DNA from 4 places in the Clostridium sp. B9 genome. Region 4 is predicted to be linked to each of the others. Evidence: predicted binding sites of a transcription regulator. Region 4 holds the regulator's gene; each other region holds the start of a gene.
The links. The regulator Rex, encoded in region 4, represses fermentation and respiration genes when NADH is low (regulators of the CRP and FNR family bind a similar motif). The targets are predictions, from matches to a motif close to ATTGTTAANNNNTTAACAAT.
Positions count from the first base shown of each region.

Region 1: ACQZHJ_RS14920 (acetyl-CoA C-acetyltransferase) is a predicted target of Rex. The motif match lies at 3,092-3,111, and genes of this name have one in related genera.
Region 2: ACQZHJ_RS10535 (DUF969 domain-containing protein) is a predicted target of Rex. The motif match lies at 3,938-3,957, and genes of this name have one in related genera.
Region 3: ACQZHJ_RS05090 (YeeE/YedE family protein) is a predicted target of Rex. The motif match lies at 2,086-2,105, and genes of this name have one in related genera.

Region 1 is NZ_JBNWKA010000003.1:3,358,908-3,365,288, reverse strand. Features, by position in the region: gene ACQZHJ_RS14940 (L-threonylcarbamoyladenylate synthase) at 1-335, shown strand, start outside; gene rpiB (ribose 5-phosphate isomerase B) at 598-1,047, shown strand; gene upp (uracil phosphoribosyltransferase) at 1,094-1,723, shown strand; gene wecB (non-hydrolyzing UDP-N-acetylglucosamine 2-epimerase) at 1,787-2,941, shown strand; gene ACQZHJ_RS14920 (acetyl-CoA C-acetyltransferase) at 3,208-4,386, shown strand; gene ACQZHJ_RS14915 (ATP synthase subunit I) at 5,179-5,547, shown strand; gene ACQZHJ_RS14910 (F0F1 ATP synthase subunit A) at 5,599-6,273, shown strand; gene atpE (ATP synthase F0 subunit C) at 6,331-6,381, shown strand, end outside.
Region 2 is NZ_JBNWKA010000003.1:2,360,681-2,367,061, reverse strand. Features, by position in the region: gene ACQZHJ_RS10545 (GTP pyrophosphokinase) at 1-908, opposite strand, end outside; gene clpB (ATP-dependent chaperone ClpB) at 1,254-3,854, shown strand; gene ACQZHJ_RS10535 (DUF969 domain-containing protein) at 4,114-4,794, shown strand; gene ACQZHJ_RS10530 (DUF979 domain-containing protein) at 4,809-5,738, shown strand; gene pcp (pyroglutamyl-peptidase I) at 5,866-6,381, shown strand, end outside.
Region 3 is NZ_JBNWKA010000003.1:1,118,457-1,124,837, reverse strand. Features, by position in the region: gene ACQZHJ_RS05095 (APC family permease) at 1-253, opposite strand, end outside; gene ACQZHJ_RS05090 (YeeE/YedE family protein) at 781-2,067, opposite strand; gene ACQZHJ_RS05085 (FAD-dependent oxidoreductase) at 2,185-3,885, opposite strand; gene ACQZHJ_RS05080 (LysR substrate-binding domain-containing protein) at 4,223-5,119, shown strand; gene ACQZHJ_RS05075 (diphthine--ammonia ligase) at 5,362-6,048, opposite strand; gene ACQZHJ_RS05070 (helix-turn-helix domain-containing protein) at 6,260-6,381, opposite strand, start outside.
Region 4 is NZ_JBNWKA010000003.1:3,515,959-3,522,339, reverse strand. Features, by position in the region: gene ACQZHJ_RS15790 (heavy metal translocating P-type ATPase) at 1-1,517, shown strand, start outside; gene ACQZHJ_RS15785 (redox-sensing transcriptional repressor Rex) at 1,988-2,626, shown strand; gene ACQZHJ_RS15780 (short-chain-enoyl-CoA hydratase) at 2,926-3,708, shown strand; gene ACQZHJ_RS15775 (acyl-CoA dehydrogenase) at 3,758-4,897, shown strand; gene ACQZHJ_RS15770 (electron transfer flavoprotein subunit beta) at 4,916-5,695, shown strand; gene ACQZHJ_RS15765 (electron transfer flavoprotein subunit alpha/FixB family protein) at 5,717-6,381, shown strand, end outside.

The DNA of each region.
Region 1 (6,381 bases), 160 kb from region 4:
CTCCTAAGGCAAAAGTGAAAATGGTTCAAGGTTCAACAAATAAAATGGTTGAAAAAATTAAAGAAATGGTGCATAATTACATAGATGAAGATTTAAAGGTCGGAATCATGGCTACAGATGAAACTATGTCTATGTATAATGAAGGAATAGTGAAATCTTTAGGAACAAGAGAAGACTTAACTTCAGTAACTAAAAATTTATTTGAAATGCTTAGAGCTTTTGATGATTTAGGAGTAGATGTTATAGTAACAGAAGCTTTTGATGAAGAAGGTTTAGGTGTTGCCATAATGAATAGGTTAAAAAAATCCTGTGGATTTGATATAACTATGGTTTAAGAAATATATATGAAAGGAGCTAAATAAGCATGATGCTTTTAAAAGAAAAAAAATATTTCGAATTTACATTTTTAAAAAATTCTATATTTACTTTTTTTGAAGATCCATTATCTTTATTTAGTGTCCTTTCAATTAATGAAACAAAGTGCTTTTTTATTTGACTTACTATTTAAATTTTTATTTTAAGTAGTATTATTGTCATTTGAAAAGTACTTTTTTTTTAGATAATATATTTAATAAAAGATATATGGAGGTTAGTGAAATGAAAATAGCAATTGGATGCGATCATGGTGGATTTAACTTAAAAAACACAGTTATAAAACATTTAGAAGAAAAAGGTATTGAATTAAAAGATTTTGGTACATATAGCACAGATTCTTGTGATTACCCAGACATATCAATACAAGTTGCAGAAGCTGTAGCTTCAAAAGAATTTGATTATGGAATATTAATTTGTGGAACTGGCATAGGAATCTCTATAGCAGCAAATAAAGTTCCAGGAATAAGAGCAGCATTATGTCATAATACATTTAGTGCTCATGCAACAAGACAACATAATAATGCAAATATATTAGCTATGGGCGAAAGAGTAGTAGGTCCAGGATTAGCTTTAGATATAGTTGATACTTTCTTAAGTTCAGAGTTTGAAGGTGGAAGACATCAAAATAGAATAGATAAGATATCAGCAATAGAAGATAAATATTCAAAATAATTAGCAAAACAATATTTTTATATATAGATTTTAGGAGGAAGATAAAATGAGTAAAGTAACAGAAATAACACATCCACTTATATTACATAAGTTAGCGTTCATAAGAGATAAGAAGACAGGATCAAAGGATTTCAGAGAATTAGTAAGTGAAGTTTCTATGCTTATGGCTTATGAGGTAACAAGAAATCTTCCAATGGAGGAAATCGATATAGAGACTCCAGTTTGCAAAACTAAGTGTAAAGTTTTAGCAGGTAAAAAGGTTGCTATAGTACCGATATTAAGAGCTGGATTAGGAATGGTAGATGGAATGCTACAACTTATCCCAGCAGCAAAAGTAGGTCATATAGGTTTATACAGAGATGAAGAAACTCTTCAACCAGTAGAGTACTTCTGTAAATTACCACAAGACATAGCTGAAAGAGATGTTATAGTAGTAGACCCAATGTTAGCTACTGGTGGTTCAGCAGCAGATGCTATCACTTTATTAAAGAAAAGAGGAGCTAAGCAGATAAGACTTATGTGCTTAATCTCTTCACCAGAAGGAATTGAGTTTGTACAAAAAGCTCATCCAGATGTAGATATATATGTTGCATGCATAGATGAGAAATTAAATGAGCATGGATATATAGTTCCAGGATTAGGTGATGCTGGAGATAGACTATTTGGAACAAAATAGTTATAATTTAAATAGCTACTTAAAATTAAGTAGCTATTAATTATTTTTGGAGGTAAATGATTCATGGAAAAGATAAAAGTTTTAACTATCTTTGGAACAAGACCGGAAGCTATAAAAATGGCTCCATTAGTAAAAGAATTAGAGAAAAGACCAGAAATAGAATCAAAGGTTTGTGTAACTGCTCAACATAGAGAGATGTTAGACCAAGTTTTAGCATTATTTGATATAAAGCCTGACTTTGATTTAGACATAATGAAAAATCGTCAAACTCTAACTGGAATAACAAATAGAGTTTTAGAAGGTTTAGAAAAAGTATTTACAGAAGAAAAACCAGATATGATATTAGTACATGGTGATACAACTACTACTTTTGCTGGTGGATTAGCAGCTTTCTATCAACAAATAAGAGTAGGGCATGTTGAGGCTGGACTTAGAACTTTCGATAAATATTTCCCATTCCCAGAGGAAATGAATAGAAAGTTAACAGGAGCTTTAGCAGATTTACACTTTGCGCCTACAAAAGGTTCAAAAGCTAACCTTTTAAGAGAAGGAGTAAATGAGAACGACATAAAAATTACAGGAAATACTGTAATCGATGCTATGGAACATACTGTTGAAGAAAATTATGTATTTGAGAACGAAGAATTAAATAACATAGACTTCGAAAACAAAAAAGTTATAATGATAACTGCTCATAGAAGAGAAAACTGGGGAGAGGGTATAGAAAATATCTGCGAATCACTAAACAAAATAGTTGAAGATAATAAAGATGTTGAATTAGTTTACCTTGTTCACTTAAATCCAGTAGTTAAAGATGTTGTTTATAAAAATCTTGATGGAAAAGAAAGAGTACATCTTTTACCTCCACTAGATACAAAAGAAACTCATAACTTAATGAACAAATGCTTTATGGTTATGACTGATTCAGGTGGATTACAAGAGGAAGCTCCACACTTAGGAAAACCAGTATTAGTTTTAAGAGACGTAACTGAAAGACCGGAGGCGGTTGAATCAGGTACAGTTAAGTTAGTTGGTACTGATGTAGCTAAAATATTAGAAGAAGCAAATACATTAATCAATGATGAAAAAGCTTATGCTGAAATGAGTAAGGCTATAAATCCATATGGTGATGGTAAAGCTTCGGAAAGAATAGTTAAAGCTATATTAAACTATTTTGGAAAAGATGAAGAAGCTGTAGAAGAATTTATAAGTAAATAGACTTTGTTAAAAAGTTTAATAAATATAATTTGAATAATTGGAAAAAACAGACAGATATTTAGAATATTATAGAAATTTTAATGATATATTTCTATAATAGGGCTTAAATATCTGTCTTTTTTTACGAAAAGTAAAAAAATATCAAAAAAGATTGTTTAAAATTTAACAAAATATATTGAAAGTTAGTAATTTTATGGCTATAATTAAATCAGTTAGAAAAAATAAATATTTTTGATAATTTTTTACCTAAATGGGAGGTTTTTGATATGAGAGAGGTAGTTATTGCAAGTGCAGTAAGAACAGCATTAGGAACATTTGGTGGTACATTAAAGGACGTACCAGCAGTAGAATTAGGAGCTTTAGTAATTAAAGAAGCTTTAAACAGAGCAGGGGTTAAACCTGAAAATGTTGATGAAGTTTTAATGGGTAATGTAATCCAAGCTGGTTTAGGTCAAAACCCGGCTAGACAAGCATCAGTAAAAGCTGGTTTACCAGTTGAAATTCCAGCAATGACAATAAATAAAGTTTGTGGTTCTGGATTAAGATGTGTAGCTTTAGCTGCTCAAATGATAAAAGCAGGAGATGCTGATGTAGTAGTAGCTGGTGGTATGGAAAACATGTCACAAGGACCATATGTTTCAAGAACAACAAGATTTGGACAAAGAATGGGCGATGCTAAATTAGTAGATACTATGGTATACGATGCATTAACAGATGCGTTTAATGGATATCACATGGGTATAACTGCTGAAAATATAGCAGAGCAATGGGGATTAACTAGAGAAATGCAAGATGAATTCTCAGCAAATTCTCAAATGAAAGCAGAAGCTGCTATAAAAGCAGGAAAATTCAAAGATGAAATAGTACCAGTTGTAATTCCACAAAGAAAAGGAGAACCAATAGTATTTGATACAGATGAGTTCCCAAGATTCGGAACAACAGTTGAGAAATTAGGAAAATTAAGACCAGCATTTAAAAAAGATGGTACAGTTACAGCAGGTAATGCTTCAGGTATCAATGATGGTGCAGCTGCATTAGTTGTTATGAGTGCTGAAAAAGCAAAAGAATTAGGAGTAACTCCAATCTGTAAAATAGTTTCTTATGGTTCAAAAGGATTAGATCCTTCAATCATGGGATATGGACCATTCTATGCTACTAAAAAAGCTTTAGAAGGAACTAACTTAACTGTAGCTGACTTAGATTTAATCGAAGCTAACGAAGCTTTTGCAGCTCAAAGTTTAGCAGTTGCTAAAGATTTAGAATTCGATATGGATAAAGTTAACGTAAATGGTGGAGCTATAGCTTTAGGACATCCAGTTGGAGCTTCAGGAGCAAGAATATTAGTTACATTAATTCACGAAATGATGAAGAGAGATGCTAAAACAGGTTTAGCTACACTTTGTATAGGTGGAGGAATGGGAACTGCTTTAATAGTAGAAAGATAATAAGTTTACCATTATTATATATACTAAAAGATACTACCAATTAACTTGGTGGTATCTTTTTTGTTTAGAAATAATAAAAAGATTTTCTAAATCATATTTAAAATAAAGAATCCTGGTAATAAATATTCAGTAATATTAGAGTTTTGTATAACACTAAGAGTTTAGTTTTATTAAATTTATATAATGATAAGATTTCTATAAATTTATAATTAGTGCAATTTAAAAAAGTATTAATTATCTTATTAAATATATATAGATAAGTAAAGTTATAAGTAAATGTATTTTGTTGAAAAAAGATGAATAATAGAGTGGATAATAGAAAAAAATAGAGGTAAAGTATACAAAAATATAAAAAAAAGCTTAATTATATAAAAAAAATAAAAAAAAATGTGAATAAATATTAAAAAGGTTATTCAAAACCTTTTAAGTTGTAAACTTTATTCTAAATAATGGTTTGAATTTTTTTTGATGAAAATAGGGGTAAAAGTTATGATTTCATAACAAAAACTTTTAAAAAAGGATTTCAAAATCGAAAATAGTAATCGGAAATTAACTTTATAGTATGGTTAAATGAGTAAAAATTCAGAAAAATGAAATAGCTTGTATTAAAACATTCAAAAAAGGTCAAAAAAAGAGCAAATAAGAGTTTGTTAGAGTAAAAATGAAGGAAGTGCTTAAAAACACTTTAAAATATTAAAATATTAATAAATTCAAGCAAAATTTAAATTTTATTAATATTAAATTCAGGAATATAATTAGTAAAGTAACATTGCGGAACTATGGAGGTTATACGTGAACGCTAAAATCAAGAGTTTAGTTTTTTCAGTTATGAAGACTAATATTTTATTGACAATAATAGCAACCCTAGTAATTAGTTTATTTAATTTGAATTTTGGGGTGGCTTTTTTAGTTGGAAGTATAGTTGCAACAATTAACTTTACGGTTAATGCAATTGTAATCCACAGGGTCATAAAAAAAAGACGTGGAGCATTAAAAATTCAATTGAGCTTTGTACTTAGAATGTTAATGATTCTTGCATTTACTTTAATATTTATGAGAAGTGTTGAAGAATTAGCGTTTTATTTAATAGGGTTCATAGCACATCAGATATCAATATTTATTTACACAAAAAAGAATAAGGCCTTATCAGACGTAAAATAAATATTTATATACATATATAAATTAATACTAAGATAGAAAGGGAGTGATTCCGTGGATATCTTTGCACCAATGTTTACAGTTAAGATTGGTAGTTTTACAATAACTAGTACAATAATTTTTCAATGGGCAGCAATGCTTGTTATAACAATATTTGCTATATTGTCAACTAGAAATCTTAAAAATAAACCAGGCAAGTTACAAGTTGTTTTAGAATCACTTTATCAAACAGTTTATAACTTGGTAAAGAGTAACATGGGGGAAAGTTATATTGGCTTTGTACCTTATATAGGAACACTAGCAATATTTTTACTTGTCTTAAACCTTTATGGATTAATTGGGCTTGCACCTCCTACTCAGGACTTAAGTGTAGCAGTAGCATTAACAATTACTTCCTTTGTTGTTGTTCATGTTAACGCAATACGTAAGTGTCACATTGGAGGATATATCAAAGGATATTTCAAGCCATATCCAGTAATGTTACCTTTAAACATAATGGAGAGAGTTATCTTCCCAGTATCTCTTGCACTACGTTTATTCGGTAATATGTTAGCTGCCACTCTATTAATAGACTTAATGTATTCAGGTCTAGCTCATATAGGATGGATAGCACAAATAGGTGTGCCAATATTAGCACATGGTTTCTTCGATGTATTCGATGGAACAATACAAATGATAGTATTTACAATGTTAACAATGGTAAATATTAAAATGTTAGCAGATCACTAAGAAAAAACAAAATGATAAATCGACTCAATTAGTTTGATTTAAAAGGAGGACTTTCTAATGGATATGAAGTTATTAGCAGCAGGTATCGCTGTATTAGCAGGTATAGGA
Region 2 (6,381 bases), 1.2 Mb from region 4:
TCCTGTGGTGTATTGCAGTTATTTTTAGTGAATATATAATCTATTATTATGTCACAGGCATTTCTAAAATCTACAGATATTCCTAAATCATGTTTTACTTTAGAAGAGTATATGTCATAAATCATTTTAGAAAGAAGAATTTCTATGCCTTCTTTTTTTAGTCCCATTCCAGGATTATTATCCATATGAGAATTTACATGATTAAATATTGTAAGTAATTGATTATCTATTAAACATAAATTGTTTTTTATAGAATGTAATATGTTTTTATAAAATTTATCTCCTAAAATCATATTGTAGTTTTTATAGATTATTTTATGTTCAATTTCTCCCCAAAAGTTATTTACCATTGATTTGATTTGAAGTTCGAAATTGAATCTTTCACCTTCATTTAATATAAAACCATCGACTCTATATAGTTCAAAACCATTTTTTTGTTTTAAAGGTTGATGTTCATTAAGGTCTAAAAATATATTTGGACTTTGAGCAGAATAAGAGTAGCCCTCTTTATTAGTAGAATTAAACACTGCTCTTATAAATTTAAAAATATGTTCTTCATCTTCTATAAATCTACATTCAATCCTAACACCAATTAAATCAGAAAGATTTTTTAATAAATCATCAGCTGAATCATATTTTAAATAGTAATTATGTCTTATTATTTTTTCTTTTAAGCTTGATGCAGATTTTACTCTTGTAGATATATTGAAAAAACCTTCACAAGAATTTTCAAGCAAAGAGTAGAAGAAATCATCAAGTAAGTTTGCACTATATGCTAACTCTTTCTTTATATCTTTAAGTAAATCTAAAGTACTGTTAGTAAATTCAAAAACTTTTAATTCCAAGTCTAAAACACCATCCTTATTAGTTATCTTAATTAAGTCAGTATACTTTAATGATAACAACATATGTTAAGTATAACAATATAATTAATTAAAATAATATTAGTATTAAAAACATATAATTATAATTACTTACTATTAAAGAGAAAAAAATCAAAATTATATAGAAAAATATTATGAATTTTTTATTGGTCAAAAGCAGTTAAGATAAAGTTTTTTTACTAAAATAAGAATAGAATAAGATTTTTAATAATAAAAGCTATTATTTAATAAATTATTTTTAAAGAAAAACGATTGCTAATTAATATATTGGTAAAGATTATAAAAGTCAGAAATAGACTTTGACTTTCTTTGACTTTTGTAGTATTATAATTACATAAGAGAAACACAAGAGAATATTGAGGTGATAAAATGAATGCAGATAAAATGACATTAAGAGTACAACAAAGTTTAAATGATGCTTATGAAATAGCAGTTAAATATAACAATCAACAATTAGATGTAATCCACTTATTTTCAGCATTAGTGAATCAAAAGGATGGATTAATACCTAATATATTTGAAAAAATGGGTGTTAATATAGAGTCATTAAAAAATGACATTCATGTTCAAATAGATAGAATGCCTAAGGTTTTAGGTGAGGCAGCACAATCATCAGGTGTTACTGCAACTAGAAGAATAAATGAAGTTTTAATAAAAGCAGAAGAAATTTCAAAGCAATTTGAAGATTCATATATAAGTGTTGAGCATGTAATGCTTGCAATAATGGAAATAGATAAAAATGGAGCTGTAGGAAGCATACTAAGTAAAAACAACATAACTAAAGATGGATTCCTAAAAGTTTTAACTGAGGTTAGAGGAAGTCAAAGAGTAGACTCACAAGATCCAGAAGGAACTTATGAAGCTTTAGATAAATATGGAACAAATTTAATTGAACTTGTTAAACAACATAAGTTGGATCCTGTAATAGGAAGAGATGAAGAAATAAGAAGAGCTGTTAGAATTCTTTCAAGAAAAACTAAGAATAACCCAATACTTATAGGAGAACCTGGTGTAGGTAAAACTGCTATAGTAGAAGGATTAGCAGAAAGAATTGTAAGAGGAGATGTACCAGAAGGTTTAAAAGATAAAGTAATCATTTCATTAGATATGGGTGCTTTAATTGCTGGTGCAAAATACAGAGGAGAATTTGAAGAAAGATTAAAAGCTGTATTAAAAGAAGTTCAAAGTTCAGAAGGAAAAATACTTTTATTCATAGATGAAATTCACACAATAGTTGGAGCTGGTAAAACAGATGGAGCTATGGATGCAGGTAATTTAATCAAACCATTACTTGCAAGAGGGGAACTTCATTGTATAGGTGCTACAACTTTTGATGAGTACAGACAATACATTGAAAAAGATAAGGCTTTAGAAAGAAGATTCCAACCGATTATAGTTGAAGAACCAACAGTTGAAGAAACTGTATCAATTTTAAGAGGATTAAAAGAAAGATTTGAAATTCATCATGGAATTAGAATTCATGATTCAGCAATTGTTGCGGCTGCAAAACTTTCTCATAGATATATTCAAGATAGATACTTACCAGATAAAGCTATTGATTTAATTGATGAAGCTGGTGCAATGATTAGAAGTGAAATAGATTCTCTTCCAACTGAATTAGATATTATAAGAAGAAAAATTCTAATGCTTGAAACAGAAAAAGAAGCATTATCAAAAGAAAGCGATGAAGCTTCAAAAGCAAGATTAGTTGCTTTAGAAAAAGAACTTGCTGATCTTCAAGATAAAAATGATGAAATGACAATTAAGTATGAAAAAGAAAAAGCTCATATTTCTGGAATAAGAGATTTAAAAGCTGAGTTAGATGAAGCTAGAGGGTTAGCTGAACAGTATGAGAGACAATATGATTTAAATAAAGTTGCTGAACTTAAATATGGAAGAATTCCAGAACTTGAACGTCAAATAAAAGAACAAGAAGAAAATATGGAAAAAGATAATGAAGGTGCATTATTAAAAGAAGAAGTTACTGAAAATGAAATTTCAGAAATTATCTCAAAATGGACTGGAATTCCTGTTACTAAACTTGTTGAAAGTGAAAGAGAAAAACTTTTAAGATTAGAAGAAGAATTAAGAGAAAGAGTAATAGGTCAAGATGAGGCTACAACAGCTGTTGCTAATGCTGTAATAAGAGCTAGAGCAGGACTTAAAGATGAAAGAAAACCAATTGGTTCATTTATATTCTTAGGACCTACTGGTGTTGGTAAAACAGAACTTGCTAAAACATTAGCTAGAAACTTATTTGATAGTGAAGATAATATTGTAAGAATAGATATGTCAGAGTACATGGAAAAACATGCTGTATCTAGATTAATAGGACCTCCTCCAGGATATGTTGGATATGAAGAAGGTGGTCAATTAACAGAGGCTGTTAGAAGAAATCCATATTCAGTAATACTATTTGATGAAATAGAAAAAGCTCACGATGATGTATTTAACTTATTCCTTCAAATATTAGATGATGGTAGATTAACAGATAACAAAGGTAAAACTGTTGATTTCAAAAATACTATAATCATAATGACTTCTAACATAGGAAGTAGTTATTTATTAGAAAATAAATCAGCTGAAGGTGTAGAAGAAGATGTTAGAGACAATGTAATGAACGAAATGAAATTAAGATTTAAACCAGAATTCTTAAACAGAGTAGATGATATTATAATGTTTAGACCATTAAGTAGTGAAGGAATTAAGAAGATTATAGATATATTCTTAAGAGATGTTGAAAATAGATTAAGAGAAAGAAATATAACTTTAGAGGTTACAGACAATGCTAAAGCAATATTAGCAGAGGAAGGATATGATCCAATCTATGGAGCAAGACCATTAAAAAGATATATCAGTAATGTCTTAGAAACTGAAATAGCTAAGAAAATAATTGGTGGAGAAATCTATGATGGATCTATTGCATTAATAGATGGAGCAGATGAAAAAATAACTGTTACAAGAAAATAATAAATTTTCTTAAATGAAAAAGAGTCTACATATATGTTTAACGCATATATGTAGGCTTTTTTTATATTGTAAAATTTTAATAAATTGAAAAATTTTTAAGAACAATATGGAAATAATAATATAAATAGGAATATTTTAAAGAATGTTCATAAAATACTATAGAAAATTGATAAATTTATCATTATAATTGTTTACAAGGAACGAGAATAAAAATTTTAACGATTAAATAATAATAAATTAAAAAAGGAGAGATGACAAAGTGGAACTGATAGGTATATTAATTGTAATAGTAGGATTTGCTTTAAAGTTTGATACTATAGCGGTTGTACTAGTAGCAGGATTGGCAACAGGATTAGTAGCAGATATGAGTGTTTATGAGATATTAGAAAAGTTAGGTTCAACTTTTGTAAGTCAGAGACACATGACTTTATTTATTTTAACACTTCCAGTAATAGGTATGTGTGAAAGATTTGGATTGAAGGAGAGAGCTATAACTTTAATAAAAGGTATGAAGAATATGTCTACTGGAAAGCTTTTAAGTTGTTATCTTTTCATTAGACAAGTTGGAGCAGCTGTATCATTAAGATTAAGTGGACAAGCTCAGTTTATAAGACCTCTTATAAATCCAATGGCTCAAGGAGCTGCAGTTAGTAAATATGGAAAATTAGATGATAAAGATGAAGATTTAATAAAGGGAACAGCAGCAGCTATGGATAACTATGGTAACTTCTTCGGGCAAAATGTATTTTTAGCAAGTTCAGGGGTTCTTTTAATAGCAGGAACTTTAGAAGAATTGGGGTATGGAGTTAGCACTTTAGAAATAGCAAAAGCTTCAGTTCCAATAGCTATAATAGCTTTAATATTAGGAGTTTTACAAAATCGTATTTTAGATAAGAAGTTGAGTAAGAATCTATCAAAGAATACAGAAGAAGTTAAGTAAGGAGGAATAGTACCATGGATATGAAGATGATTTCTAATATATTACTTGAAATATTTTATGTAATAGTTGGTCTTTTAATGTTAAATACGGCAATAGATACATTAAAGGACAAAAATCATAAGACGAGAATTGGAACTGCAATATTTTGGAGCATACTAGCTATTATATTTATTGCAGGGGCATATATTCCACCAGTAATAGTAGGAGGGTTACTTCTTGCAATCGGTGGATTAACAGCAGGTAAGCAAGTTAATATAGGAAACTTAAAAATGCCTAATGTTGATTTTGCAGAAATGCAAGCAGGAAAGTTAAAAAATAAAATATTTATACCTTCAATAGTTATTGCTATTGGATCTTTAGTAATAGCTCAGTTTACTGATTTATCAGGTACTGTAGCTATAGGTATAGCATCCGTAGCAGCAGTTATAGCAACATTTGCTATATTAAAAGCTAAACCAAAACATTTAGTTGAAGATAGTAATAGAATGGTTCAGTCAGTTGGATCAACTAGTATATTACCACAGCTTTTAGCAGCATTAGGAACTGTATTTACAGCAGCTGGAGTAGGGGATGTTATCTCTTCTAGTATATCAACATTTATACCAGAGGGAAATATATTAGCAGGAGTAATTGCATATTGTGTAGGTATGGCAGTATTCACAATGATAATGGGAAATGCGTTTGCAGCATTCTCAGTTATAACAGTTGGAATAGGATTACCATTTGTATTTGCTCAAGGAGCTAATGTTGCTATAGCAGGAGCTTTAGCTTTAACAGCAGGGTACTGTGGAACATTATTAACTCCTATGGCAGCTAACTTCAATGTTATGCCAGCAGCACTTTTAGAAACTAAAGATAAGAATGTAGTTATGAAGTGTCAGAGTTTATTTTCTATAGCATTATTAATTATACATATAGCATTAATGTACTTCCTAGCATTCTAAAGATAATATATAATAAGTGTTTTAAAAATTCTTTGTGACTTAAAATAGCCTAAAATTAAATGAATTTAGAGTTTTATGTCGAAATATTTTAAGTATAAATATATTTAAAGAAAAGGAGAATATGAAAATGAAAGTATTAATTACAGGATTTGATCCCTTTGGAGGAGAAAGCGTAAATCCCGCATTAGAGGCTGTAAAAATGTTACCGGAAAACATAGCTGGAGCTGAGGTTATAAAATTAGAAATACCTACAGTTTTCAGAAAGTCTCTTGAGAAAATAGAAGAAAAGATAGAAGAAATAAATCCAGATGTAGTTATATCTATAGGTCAAGCTGGTGGAAGATTTGGAATAACTCCAGAGAGAGTAGCTATAAACATGGATGATGCAAGAATAAAGGATAATGAAGGAAATCAGCCAATAGATACTACAATATATGAAGATGGTGAGTCTGCTTACTTTAGTAATCTTCCAATAAAGGCTATGGTTAAAGAGATGATTGAAGGAGGGATTCCAGCATCAGTTTCAAATACAGCAGGAACTTTTGTATGTAACCATGTTATGTATGGAGTTCTGTACTTAGTAAATAAGAAATATGAGAATATAAGAGCAGGGTTTATTCATGTGCCGTATATACCAAATCAA
Region 3 (6,381 bases), 2.4 Mb from region 4:
CATGCTTTTTGCCTAGATTATTATATGTATAAGAGAATTCTCCTCCCTCTTCATCATGACTTTGCATCATTACCAAATAGTTTTTTTCAATTATTATGATACAAATTACTCCTAAAAAAAGGCCTAAGAAAGTATTTATTACCCCTGATTCCTTTAAAAACTTAGTCCCAGGAAGCATAAATGAACCCCATCCTATTATTGCCCCTAAAACTATAGAAAATATATCTATCCTATTTAATTTAACTTCCTTCATATTTCCCTCCAGTATAAACTCTGTCTATATTTAAATAATTGTAATTATATCTATCTTTAAATAACTAAAGGCACGCTTTTAACTATGCCTTAAAACAATATTGACTTATTATAATTTTCTTTTTGAATAGTTTTAATTTTAGATAGAACCGTAAGACTATCTTAATGAGCAGTTAGAGTTTCATTATCTATTGAAAAATAATAGCGTTAAGAAGCGAAGTTGTTTGACCAACGGGAGCTCTGAGCTTTAGCTATTATTTTGAAATAGATGAATTTGAATAGGAAGCACCTTCTCATATCCATTCTAAGGTATAAGTTCAAAGTACAAAATTGAAAATTTTGATTTTTACTTAAAATTAAGTAAGTCTGAAGGGCTATCTAAAATTAAAACTTTACACAAAACAATTTATTATTATCAATACTCGTTTAAAGCATAGTTCAAAACAAAAGCTATAATCAGTTTTATTTTAATCAACTAATTATAGCTTTTTTTCAAACTATTTTATATTTCTACTTAATTATTAACTCTTATTTGTTATTAACTTCTACTTCACAGCATTTTTTAACCATAATTTTTTTATAAACTATGTTTCCTAATACTCCACCTACAACTAAGAATACTAAGAATATCCATCCTGATAATGAGAAGTTAGCTATTGGTGTATAAAGAGCTCCAACGTTACATCCATTTGATAATCTTGTTCCGAATCCCATTAAGAATCCACCAACTACGTAGATTAAAGCTTCTTTAAAGCTTATTTGTAATCCAGCTTTGAAAGTAGCCTTAAAGCTTCCAGCTAAAAGTAATGCTACAAGTGTTCCTAAGATTATACCAGTATTTTGTACGTTCATTCCATTTGAGAAGAATGGTGCAGTAAACATTTCTACTGGCTTACCAGCGAAAGCTGCTACATTCTCAGGTGATATTCCACATGCTACAAGCGCTCTACCAAACCAGAATCCATAAGGAGTTGATGCTCCCCATCCAGCTTTAGTTACACCCATTAATAATATGAATATACCACCAATTACTATAGCTCCAGTAGCTAAAGTCCAAGGTCTTACAAATAGCTTATCATATGTAGCTTTACTAAATAATTTAAACTCACCTTTTTCTTCATGCTTTTCTTCTTGCATTATTTCAGTATCAACACCACAGTATGTGTTGTTTGCTTTTCTTTTTTCTTCGTATAATTTAGCTACCCAAATTGTTAAACAAGCTAAAATAATAGTTACTATAATTGCTCCTAAGTATCCTTCTAATCCATCCCATTTAAATAAGTCTGGTAAAAATACTCCATTTTTAAATGTTTCAGTTGATATCATTGAGTCCTTTACCCAACTTGCAGATCCTTGAACTGGAAATCCTACATATACTCCCATTCCAAAGAATATTAAAGTTATAAATGCACGAGGTAATCCTGTTACCATATCTGTAAGAACTCCTGATGCACAACAACTAGAAAATGCCATTCCAAATCCGAATAATATTCCACCTAATATAAGCCCTAAGTTTATTGGATTAACCCATAAATCATATGTTGTTGGATCTTGTCCTATAAAGAAACAAACACTTACTATTGCAGTCCCAACAAATAATATCATTAGCATTCTCATTAATTTTGTAGATCCTGCTCTATAACTTCTATTTACTCCACCAGCAAAACCAAAGAATGATCTTGTAAGAGCATATCCTAAACCTAATCCCATTAATAATCTAAAGTATAGCATTGAACTACCTAAATTTAATTTCCCTAAAATTAAAATCGCAGCAAGTAATACAAACCCTATAATGTATTCCGTATATTTTTTCACTTAAAATTCCTCCACTAATTTGTTAATTAACAAACAATTAATATTATTGTTTATCTATCCCTAAAATATTTTTTAATTAACTATGGTGCTTAAATTTAAACACCATAGTTAAAATTATTAATCAAAATTATATTCTGTAACTATTGCTTCTCTACCCATAACTTTATCATTGAAATACTCATAGAAACTTATTCCCATGAATCCACCTGATATGTTATATACATTTTCGAATCCTAAGTGTTGTAATGCTAAGCATGCATTGTAACTTCTTTGAGCACTTCTACAATGTAAGTAAACTGGTCTATCAGTTGGTATTTCATCTAATCTATCTCTTATTTCACTTAAAGGAAGATTTTTAGCATCTTTAATGTGTCCTGCTTCGTATTCATCAACCTCTCTAACATCTATTATGAATGCTCCACTTTCAACTAATTCTCTAACATCTTGAACATAAACTTGTTTAAATGCCCCTTCTAATATGTTTGATGCAACTAATGCAGCATGGTTTACAACATCCTTAGCTGTTCCAAATGGAGGTGCATAACAAAGTTCTAAGTCTTTTAAGTCTTCTACTGTTCCACCTAATTTTATTAAAGTAGCTATAGTATCAACTCTCTTATCAGCAGCACCCTTACCAATTGCTTGAGCTCCTAAGATTCTTCCTGTTGGAACTTCAAATATTAATTTGAAATGTAATGGCTCACTACCTGGCATTAATCCAACTTTATCTTGAGGAATAACTCTTACAACATCATAATTTATATTTAGATTTAAAGCTTTAATTAATCCTTCAGTTAATCCTGTTGAAGCTCCATTGTAATCAAATACTTGAATACATGATGATCCAATATATCCACTATTTCTTGATGCTCTTCCATGTATATGATCAGCTACTGCTCTTGCTTGCTTTTGAGCTGGTCCTGCTAGTGGTAATTTTGTTATTGAGTTAGTTAATGCATTGTATACCTCAACAGCATCACCAACAGCATATATATCTTTATCGTTAGTTAAGTAATTTTGATTTACTTTTATAGCTCCAGTTTGTCCAATTTCTAATCCAGCTTCTCTAGCTAAATCAGTCTCTGGTGTAACTCCTATAGCCATAACTACAACATCAGATTTAACTTTTTCTCCTGATTCTAAAACTACTGTATTTTCTTCAAAAGAATTTACCTTATCTCCAACGATTAAGTTTACGCCTTTATCGTATATTTCTTTGTGTAAAACTTGAACCATATCATAGTCAAATGGTTTCATTATTTGGTTCATTGCTTCAATTAGTGATACATTATATCCTGCTTCACATAAGTTTTCAGCAACTTCAACTCCTATGAATCCTCCACCTATAACAGATATGTTCTTGCTATCAGTATCTTGTATATAAGACTTTAACTTAGCTATATCTACAACATTTCTTACAGTAAATACTTTCACATCTTCAATACCTTTTATTGGAGGTACTATAGCTTTCGCTCCTGGTGAAAGAACTAATTTGTCATAGCTCTCAGTATATTCCTGTCCATTTACAACGTTTCTTACTGTTACTTCCTTAGCTTCTCTGTTTATTGAAACTACTTCTGTAAAAACTCTTGCATCTATTCTATATTGACTATAGAATTTTTCAGGGCTCATAAGAACTAAATCTTCATGATGCTCCACTTTTCCACTTAAATAATATGGTAAACAACAGTTTGAAAATGAAACGTGAGGGCCTCTTTCAAACATTATTATTTGATTGTTTTCATCTAATCTTCTTAGTCTTGCTGCTGTTGAAGCTCCACCTGCAACTCCTCCAACAATAACTATCTTCTTACTCATTCCAGTTCATCCTTCCCTTAAGTAATCTTTATCATTGTTAATTTTTTATCTTTTAACTTTGCGATTAACCAATCCCCTAATTAACAATAACATATAAGGTATAACAAAGCATAATAAGAATCTGTTATACTTAATAACACTTTGTTATACACTCTATTTTATAAAAATCATTTGATTTACAATTAATTATGTAGTTATTTCTGTTTTAAAATTAACAAATGTTGATATAAATCTTTAATATAACTATAATTATTTAATTAACAATAATAAAAATCTATTTACTTTAATGTAGATAGAATGGTATAAAAGAAGAAGAATCATATTAGGAGGTGACATTATGAATTTAACATACCTTCGTTCTTTTTACACAACTGTTAAATGTAATAGTATGTCAAAAGCTGCAAAGCAATTACATTTAACTCAACCAGGAGTTAGTATGCAAATTCAAAAGCTTGAAAATGAAATGAATTTTAAGCTTTTAAATAGAAGTAATACTGGAGTTAGCTTAACATCCGCTGGAGAAATTCTTTTCGATTTTGCTGACTCAATGTTATCTATAGAAGATAATTTACAGAAAAAATTAAGTGAATTAAAAAATATTAATTCTAAATTAATAATATCTTGTTGCAAGAACCTAGGCGAACATATTATGCCTTGTAGCATATATACATTTAAAGAAATACATAACAATATTGATGTTTCAATGGAAATAGATAATAGCTCAAATGTTTTAAAGAAGTTGCTTAATCTTGAAACAAACATAGGAATTGTACAAGGAAAACCTAAAGATACTAAAAATCTTGAAATAATTCCTCTTATGTCTGATAAGCTAACTTTAGTTGGCGGAAAAGATACTGACTTTAAATCAGTTACTATTGATGATCTTAAAGATCTTCCTTTAATAGCTAGAGAAGATGGGTCTGCTAATAAGGATTTGCTAGAAATAGCTCTAAAAGAGCATAAAATTGATATAAAGAAATTAAACTTTGTTTTATCACTTAACTCTCCACAATCAATAAAATCATCTATATCATTTGGTCAAGGTTATGCATTTTTGCCTGCTATAACTTTAAACCATGAATTAAGAAGTGGGGCATTAAAAAAGATTGAAATTGAAAATATAACATTCCCATTTCAATACTACATTGTTCTTAGAAAGAACTATAAACTTGATTATTACGAAGAAAAATTTGTAGACTTTCTAACTTCTAAGAAAAGATGTTTTTGTTACTAAAATTATTATAAAGCTATAAAACTTATACATAGATAATAATTAATAAATTTAGCCATTATTATAAGGTCTATTAAATATGCCATAAACAAATTATGTTATTTAATATCCACCTTAAAATAATGGCTATTTTTATAAATATTATTCTTTAAAATCTAATTCATTTATAAATATTAGTTAAAAATCCTATTAACTCTGAGGATTAAACATGCATAACTCTTTTACAAATCCTTATATTCTAATAATTACTTTTCTTCATCTAGCACTAAAGTTAAATACATATAATTCTTATCTGAAATAATCTCTCCATGCTTTACATTTATTTCTTCCTTGAAAAGTGGACCTGCTATAACAGTAGTATGGAATTCTCCTGCTTCTCCACAAGGGTCTATCCCTCTTTCTTCAAGTTCTTTCATATATTCAAAATCAAGGATTCTTCCTAGATCTTCTTCTTTCATTCCCTTATCTAAATTAACAGTTACAATCTTTGTTTTAAAACCTAAGTTTATAAATTCTTGTACCACCTCTTTATGGCTCATTCTCCAAAGTGGCATACCAAGTTTAAGTCCAACACTTTCGGTAACTCTTTCATGCCAACATTCATGTTCTGGAACATCTATATCTCCTGTTACTAAAACTTCTGCACCTAATTCTTTTGCCTCTTTTAACTTTCCTACAAATATCTTTTCATAGTTTTCCCAGTTTGTAGCTGCCCTAAAAAGAGGCAATCCTATAGCTTTTGCTTGAGCTTCAAGAACAGATGGAAAAAGGCTATGTGCTCTTGACCTTTCACCATCTTCCTCCATCATAACAATAATACCTACGGCGTCTCCTTGTTGCATTGCTTTATATAAAGCTAATGTACTATCTTTTCCTCCACTATATGAAGCTATAAACTTTCTATTTATTGCACCATCATTCCAATTTTTCATGCTGTATTACCTACCTAGAAAATTATAATCATTACCTATATACTCATAATTTCCACTTGGTTTTTCCTCTCCTATTTTAAATTCATAATCTTAAATTGATAATCCTAAATTTTTAATAAATATAAGTTGAAAATCTTAGTTTCTCTTTACTTTAGTCTATCTTTAACCTAGCATTGATTTCTAGATATAGATTTATTTTAAAGCTAAGTGCCTAATACTTACTTATGAAGTCATAAACCTCTTCATCTTCCCATGGAGATATTTTTAGGTTTCCTGATTCTCTTTTTTTATCTTCAAAGCTTAAAAATTTTCTTAGTTCATCCTTATATTCCT
Region 4 (6,381 bases):
TAAGACCAGACTATGCTAATATAATTAGTCTTACAGGTGAAGAGAAAAAAGTTTCTCCAGAAAGTGTTTCAGTAGGATCAATAATAGTTGTAAGAGCTGGTGAAAAGATACCGCTAGATGGTATTGTTCTATCAGGAGAGGGAGCATTAGATGTATCAGCTTTAACTGGTGAGTCTTTACCAAAAGAAGTTGAAAAAAATGATGAAGTATTGGCTGGTTCAATAAATAGAAGTGGATTGTTAAAGATAAAGGTTACAAAGAATTTTGGAGAATCAACAGTTTCGAAGATATTAGATTTGGTTGAGAATGCTGGAAACAAAAAAGCACCAACTGAACAATTTATAACTAAGTTTGCAAGATACTATACACCAGTAGTGGTATTTTCAGCACTAGCACTTGCTTTCTTACCACCTCTATTAATAAGTGGGGCAAGCTTATCTGAATGGGTAGGAAGAGCATTAATATTCTTAGTTGTTTCTTGTCCTTGTGCATTAGTAGTTTCAATTCCTTTAGGATACTTTGGTGGAATAGGTTCTGCTTCTAAAAATGGTATCTTAGTAAAAGGTAGTAACTACTTAGAGGCTTTAAATAATATTGAGAGTATAGTTTTTGATAAAACTGGTACACTAACAAAAGGTACATTTAAAGTTAAAAAAGCAGAGAGCACAAGCAAATTAAGTAATGAAGAATTATTAGAATTAGGAGCATATGCTGAATACTATTCAAACCATCCAATTGCAAAATCAGTTGTTAAAGCTTTTGATAAAACTATAGATAAGTCATTAATATCAAACTATGAAGAAATTCCAGGCAAGGGATTAAGAGTTAATATTGATGGTAGCACAGTCTTTGCTGGTAATGAGAAGTTAATGAAGATGAATAACATAAATACCACTAAGATTGATGAAATTGGAACAGTAATTTATATCGCAAATGAAAAATCAGAACTAGGTTATATTGTTATTGCTGATGAAATAAAAGATGATGCTAAAGAAGCAATAAGTGGGTTAAAGAAGGTTGGAGTTAAGCAAACTGTTATGCTAACAGGTGATAATGAGAAAGTTGGAGATAACGTAGCAAGAGAGCTAGGTATTGACAAAGCTTATTGTAATTTATTACCTCAAGATAAAGTTGAAAAGCTTGAAGAGCTATTTAATAATAAGAGTAAGGATAAAAAGATTGCCTTTGTTGGTGATGGAATAAATGATGCACCAGTGTTAGCTAGAGCTGATATAGGTATAGCTATGGGTGGTGTAGGATCAGATGCAGCAATAGAAGCAGCAGATGTTGTAATAATGGATGATGAACCAAGTAAGATAATAAAAGCAATAAAAATCGCTAAGAGAACAAACAAAATTGTATGGCAAAATATTATATTCGCGTTAACAGTTAAGGTTATAATATTAATATTCGGAGCACTAGGTATGGCTAATATGTGGGAAGCTGTATTTGGAGATGTAGGTGTTACATTAATAGCTATATTAAACTCAAGTAGAATATTAAAAAACAATAATTAAGAAGCGTGAAATTTGTCTAAAGTTGTTGACAGAGATAGGTTTTTTTGATATCATTACATGGTAAGAATACTTTCAGGCATAGGGTATAGATTGTAAATAATTCCCTTAAACTTTTATATTAAACATTATGAAATGTTTAAATAGGCTTGTGTGCACGTAGGGTTTTAGCCACGCAAGCCTTATTTTTTTTGTTAAAATTTATTAAAAGCGTTAAGTAGTGATAAATTAATATGATTTAATTATATTAATTTAATATGATAAAATTGGTAAAAAATATAAGAAATACACTTAAATACATATATTTTTGATAGTGAAACCAAAAGAATGTTAAAATATAGACAAACTTTTTAGGGTATGGTAATATTTTAGAAGGCTAAATTTGTAATTTTATCATTTAAGTTTGAAATACAGTCTAAAAAGTAATTGCTTTTTTAAAAAAAAGATGAACTTTAGAAAGAGGTGCTATTAAAATGGAAAAGAAAAAAGGTATATCTATGGCCGTTATAAAAAGATTACCTAAGTACCATAGATATCTACAAGAATTAATGGAAAATGATGTTGATAGAATATCTTCAAAAGAGTTAAGTGAGAAGATTGGATTCACTGCATCACAGATAAGACAAGATCTTAATTGTTTTGGAGATTTTGGCCAACAGGGATATGGATACAATGTTAAAGAATTATATAATAACATTGGAAGTATATTAGGTCTTACAAGAGACTATAACACTGTTATAATCGGGGCTGGTAACATAGGTCAGGCTATTGCAAATTATAATAGTTTTGATAAATTAGGATTTAAATTAAAAGGTATTTTTGATGCGAATCCAAGAATGTTTGGAATAAAAATAAGAGATGTTGAGATAAAAGATATAGAAGAACTTACTCCATTTGTAAGAGAAAATGACGTAGAAATAGGAATAATTTGTGTACCAAGAGCTAATGCTCAAAAGGTTTGTGATGAACTTGTTGAGGGTGGAATTAAAGGTATATGGAACTTTGCTCCTATAGATTTAGAAGTGCCAAAAGAGGTAACTGTAGAGAATGTTCATTTAAGTGAAAGTATGATGACTTTAGTATATCTTTTAAATCATAGTAATGAAAAATAGAGTGAAATTATCATAGAATAACTTGTAAATATGGAAAAAAATTAGGATATTTCGAAAAAAATACAAATAATATATTGAAATATTTGCTATTAAGTTTTATAATTTAGTTGAAGTGCATTAGTGCTTCAACTATTTTTTTACCTTTGTTTGTTACAAAATTAACAATAAAATGGTTTTTTGTAATAAAAATAGGGGTGAAGCAATACTATTTTTAGTATTGAAAATTTAAATTTGTTAGTTAATTAGTTGTTAAACGATTTAAAACCATACATTTACTATGGTATAAGGGAGGAAATACAATGGAATTAAATAATGTAATCTTTGAAAAAGAAGGAAACATTGGAATTTTAACAATTAACAGACCTAAAGCTTTAAATGCATTAAATTCTGAAACATTAAAGGATTTAAATACTGCAATAGAGCATATTGAGAATGACAATGATGTATATGTAGTTATTTTAACAGGAGCAGGTGAAAAAGCTTTTGTTGCAGGTGCAGACATCGCAGAAATGAAAGATTTAAACGAAGAACAGGGTAAAGAGTTTGGACTTTTAGGTAATAAAGTATTTAGAAGATTAGAAAAATTAGACAAGCCAGTTATTGCTGCTATAAATGGATTCGCTTTAGGTGGTGGATGTGAAATATCAATGGCTTGTGATATAAGAATTGCAAGTTCAAAAGCTAAATTTGCACAACCTGAGGTAGGTCTAGGAATTACTCCTGGATTTGGTGGAACACAAAGATTACCAAGAATAGTTGGTATGGGTAAAGCTAAAGAACTTATCTACACAGGCGACATAATAAAAGCTGATGAAGCTTTAAGAATTGGTCTAGTAAATAAGGTTGTTGAACCAGAAACTTTAATGGATGAAGCTATGACTATGGCTAATAAAATAGCTGCAAATGCTCCAATAGCTGTTAAGTTATGTAAAGATGCTATTGATAGAGGAATGCAAGTTGATATAGATTCAGCTATAGTTGTTGAAGCTGAAGACTTTGGAAAATGTTTTTCTACAGAAGACCAAAAAGAGGGTATGAGTGCTTTTGTGGAAAGAAGAGAAAAGAATTTTAAAAACAAATAATTTTTTGAAATAAAAAATGGTTGTGTGAATTTAAGGAGGGTAATTAAAGATGAACTTTCAATTAACAAGAGAACAAGAATTAGTTAAGCAAATGGTTAGAGAATTTGCACAAAATGAAGTTAAGCCAATCGCTGCAGAGATAGATGAAACAGAAAGATTCCCAATGGAGAATGTTAAGAAGATGGCTAAACTAGGAATGATGGGAATTCCTTTTAAGAAAGAATTCGGAGGAGCTGGTGGAGATACTTTATCTTATATCTTAGCTGTTGAAGAATTATCAAAAGTTTGTGGTACTACAGGGGTTATATTATCAGCTCATACTTCATTATGTGCTTCATTAATAGACCAGTTTGGTACTCCAGCACAAAAAGAAAAATACTTAACTCCACTTGCTAAAGGTGAGAAGTTAGGAGCTTTCGGTTTAACTGAGCCAGGAGCTGGTACAGATGCTGCAGGACAACAAACTACAGCTGTATTAGAAGGAGATAATTACATCTTAAACGGAAGTAAAATCTTCATAACAAACGGTGGGGTTGCTGATACTTTCATAATCTTTGCTATGACTGATAAGAGTCAAGGAACAAGAGGAATTTCAGCTTTCATAGTTGAAAAAGGGTTCCCAGGATTCTCAATTGGTAAATTAGAAGACAAAATGGGTATAAGAGCTTCTTCAACAACTGAGTTAATCATGGAAAATTGTATAGTTCCAAAAGAAAACTTAATCGGAAGAGAAGGAAAAGGATTTGGAATTGCAATGAAAACTCTAGATGGTGGTAGAATTGGTATCGCTGCTCAAGCATTAGGTATAGCAGAAGGTGCTTTTGAAGAGGCTATCGCTTACATGAAGGAAAGAAAACAGTTTGGTAGATCATTATCTGCATTCCAAGGATTACAATGGATGGTTGCAGAAATGGATGTTAAAATCGAAGCTGCAAGATTTTTAGTATATAAAGCAGCTTGCTTAAAAGAAGAGGGTAAACCATATTCAGTAGACGCTGCAAGAGCTAAATTATTTGCTGCTGACGTAGCTATGGAAGTAACAACTAAGGCAGTTCAATTATTCGGTGGATATGGATATACTAAGGAATACCCAGTTGAAAGAATGATGAGAGATGCTAAGATAACTGAAATTTATGAGGGAACTTCAGAAGTTCAAAAAATGGTTATCGCAGGAAGCATATTAAGATAATTTTAGGAGGGCTTTGAGATGAAAATAGTAGTTTGCTTAAAACAAGTGCCAGATACAACAGCTGTTAAAATAGATCCAAAAACAGGAACTCTTATAAGAGATGGAGTTCCATCAATCATAAACCCAGAGGATAAGCATGCTTTAGAAGCTGCATTACAAATAAAAGATAATGAAGGAGCAGAGGTAACTGTAATAAGTATGGGACCTCCTCAAGCTAAAGCTGCTTTAAGAGAAGCTTTATGCATGGGAGCTGATAAGGCTATCCTTATAACTGATAGAGCATTCGCAGGAGCTGATACATTAGCTACTTCAAAAGCTTTAGCAGGAGCATTAAAGAAATTAGAATATGATATAGTATTCGCTGGAAGACAAGCTATCGATGGAGATACTGCACAAGTTGGTCCAGAAATAGCTGAACATTTAAATATTCCACAAGTAACTTACGTTCAAGACGTTAAAGTTGAAGAAGATGGATTATTAGTAAATAGAGCTTTAGAAGATGGATATGAATTAATAAAAGTTGAGGCACCAGTACTTTTAACTGCTATAAAAGAGTTAAATGAGCCAAGATACATGAATATTGCAAGAATATTCGAAACATCTGACGATGAAATCTTAGTATGGTCAGCTGATGATATAGATGTAGATAAAGCTGAATTAGGATTAAAAGGATCTCCTACAAAAGTTAAGAGATCAATGACTAAAGAAGCTAAGGGTGCTGGAGAAATAGTTAAAGAGTCACCTAAAGATTCAGTTACTTATGTATTAGGTAAATTAAAAGAAAAACACTACATCTAAGGATTATGGGAGGTATTTAAGATGAATAAAGCAGATTTCAATGGCGTTTGGGTTTTTGCAGAGCAAAGAGAAGGCCAATTACAAAAAGTTTCATTAGAATTATTAGGTGAAGGTAGAAAAATCGCTGATAAATTAGGTTCAAAATTAACAGCGTTATTAATAGGAAATAAAGTTGAAAACTTAGTTGAAGACTTATCAAGACATGGTGCTGATGAAGTGTTAGTTGTTGACTCACCTGAGTTAGAGCACTATACAACTGATGGTTATACAAAAGCTATCTGCGAGTTAGCTGATGCTAAAAAACCAAACATAATCTTCATAGGAGCAACTTTCATAGGAAGAGACTTAGGTCCAAGAGTTGCAGCTAGATTATCAACTGGATTAACTGCTGACTGTACATCATTAGATGTTGATGTTGAGAGCGGAGACTTATTAGCAACAAGACCAGCATTTGGTGGTAACTTAATGGCTACAATCGTATGTCCAGATCATAGACCACAAATGGCTACAGTTAGACCAGGAGTTTTCGAAAAACTTCCACTAGGTGAAAATGATGCAACTGTAGAAAATATAGAAGTTAAGTTCGAAGCTAACGATATAAGAACAAAAATCGTTGAAATAGTTAAAGAGCACAAAGATATTATGGATATCTCAGAAGCTAGCGTATTAGTAGCTGGTGGTAGAGG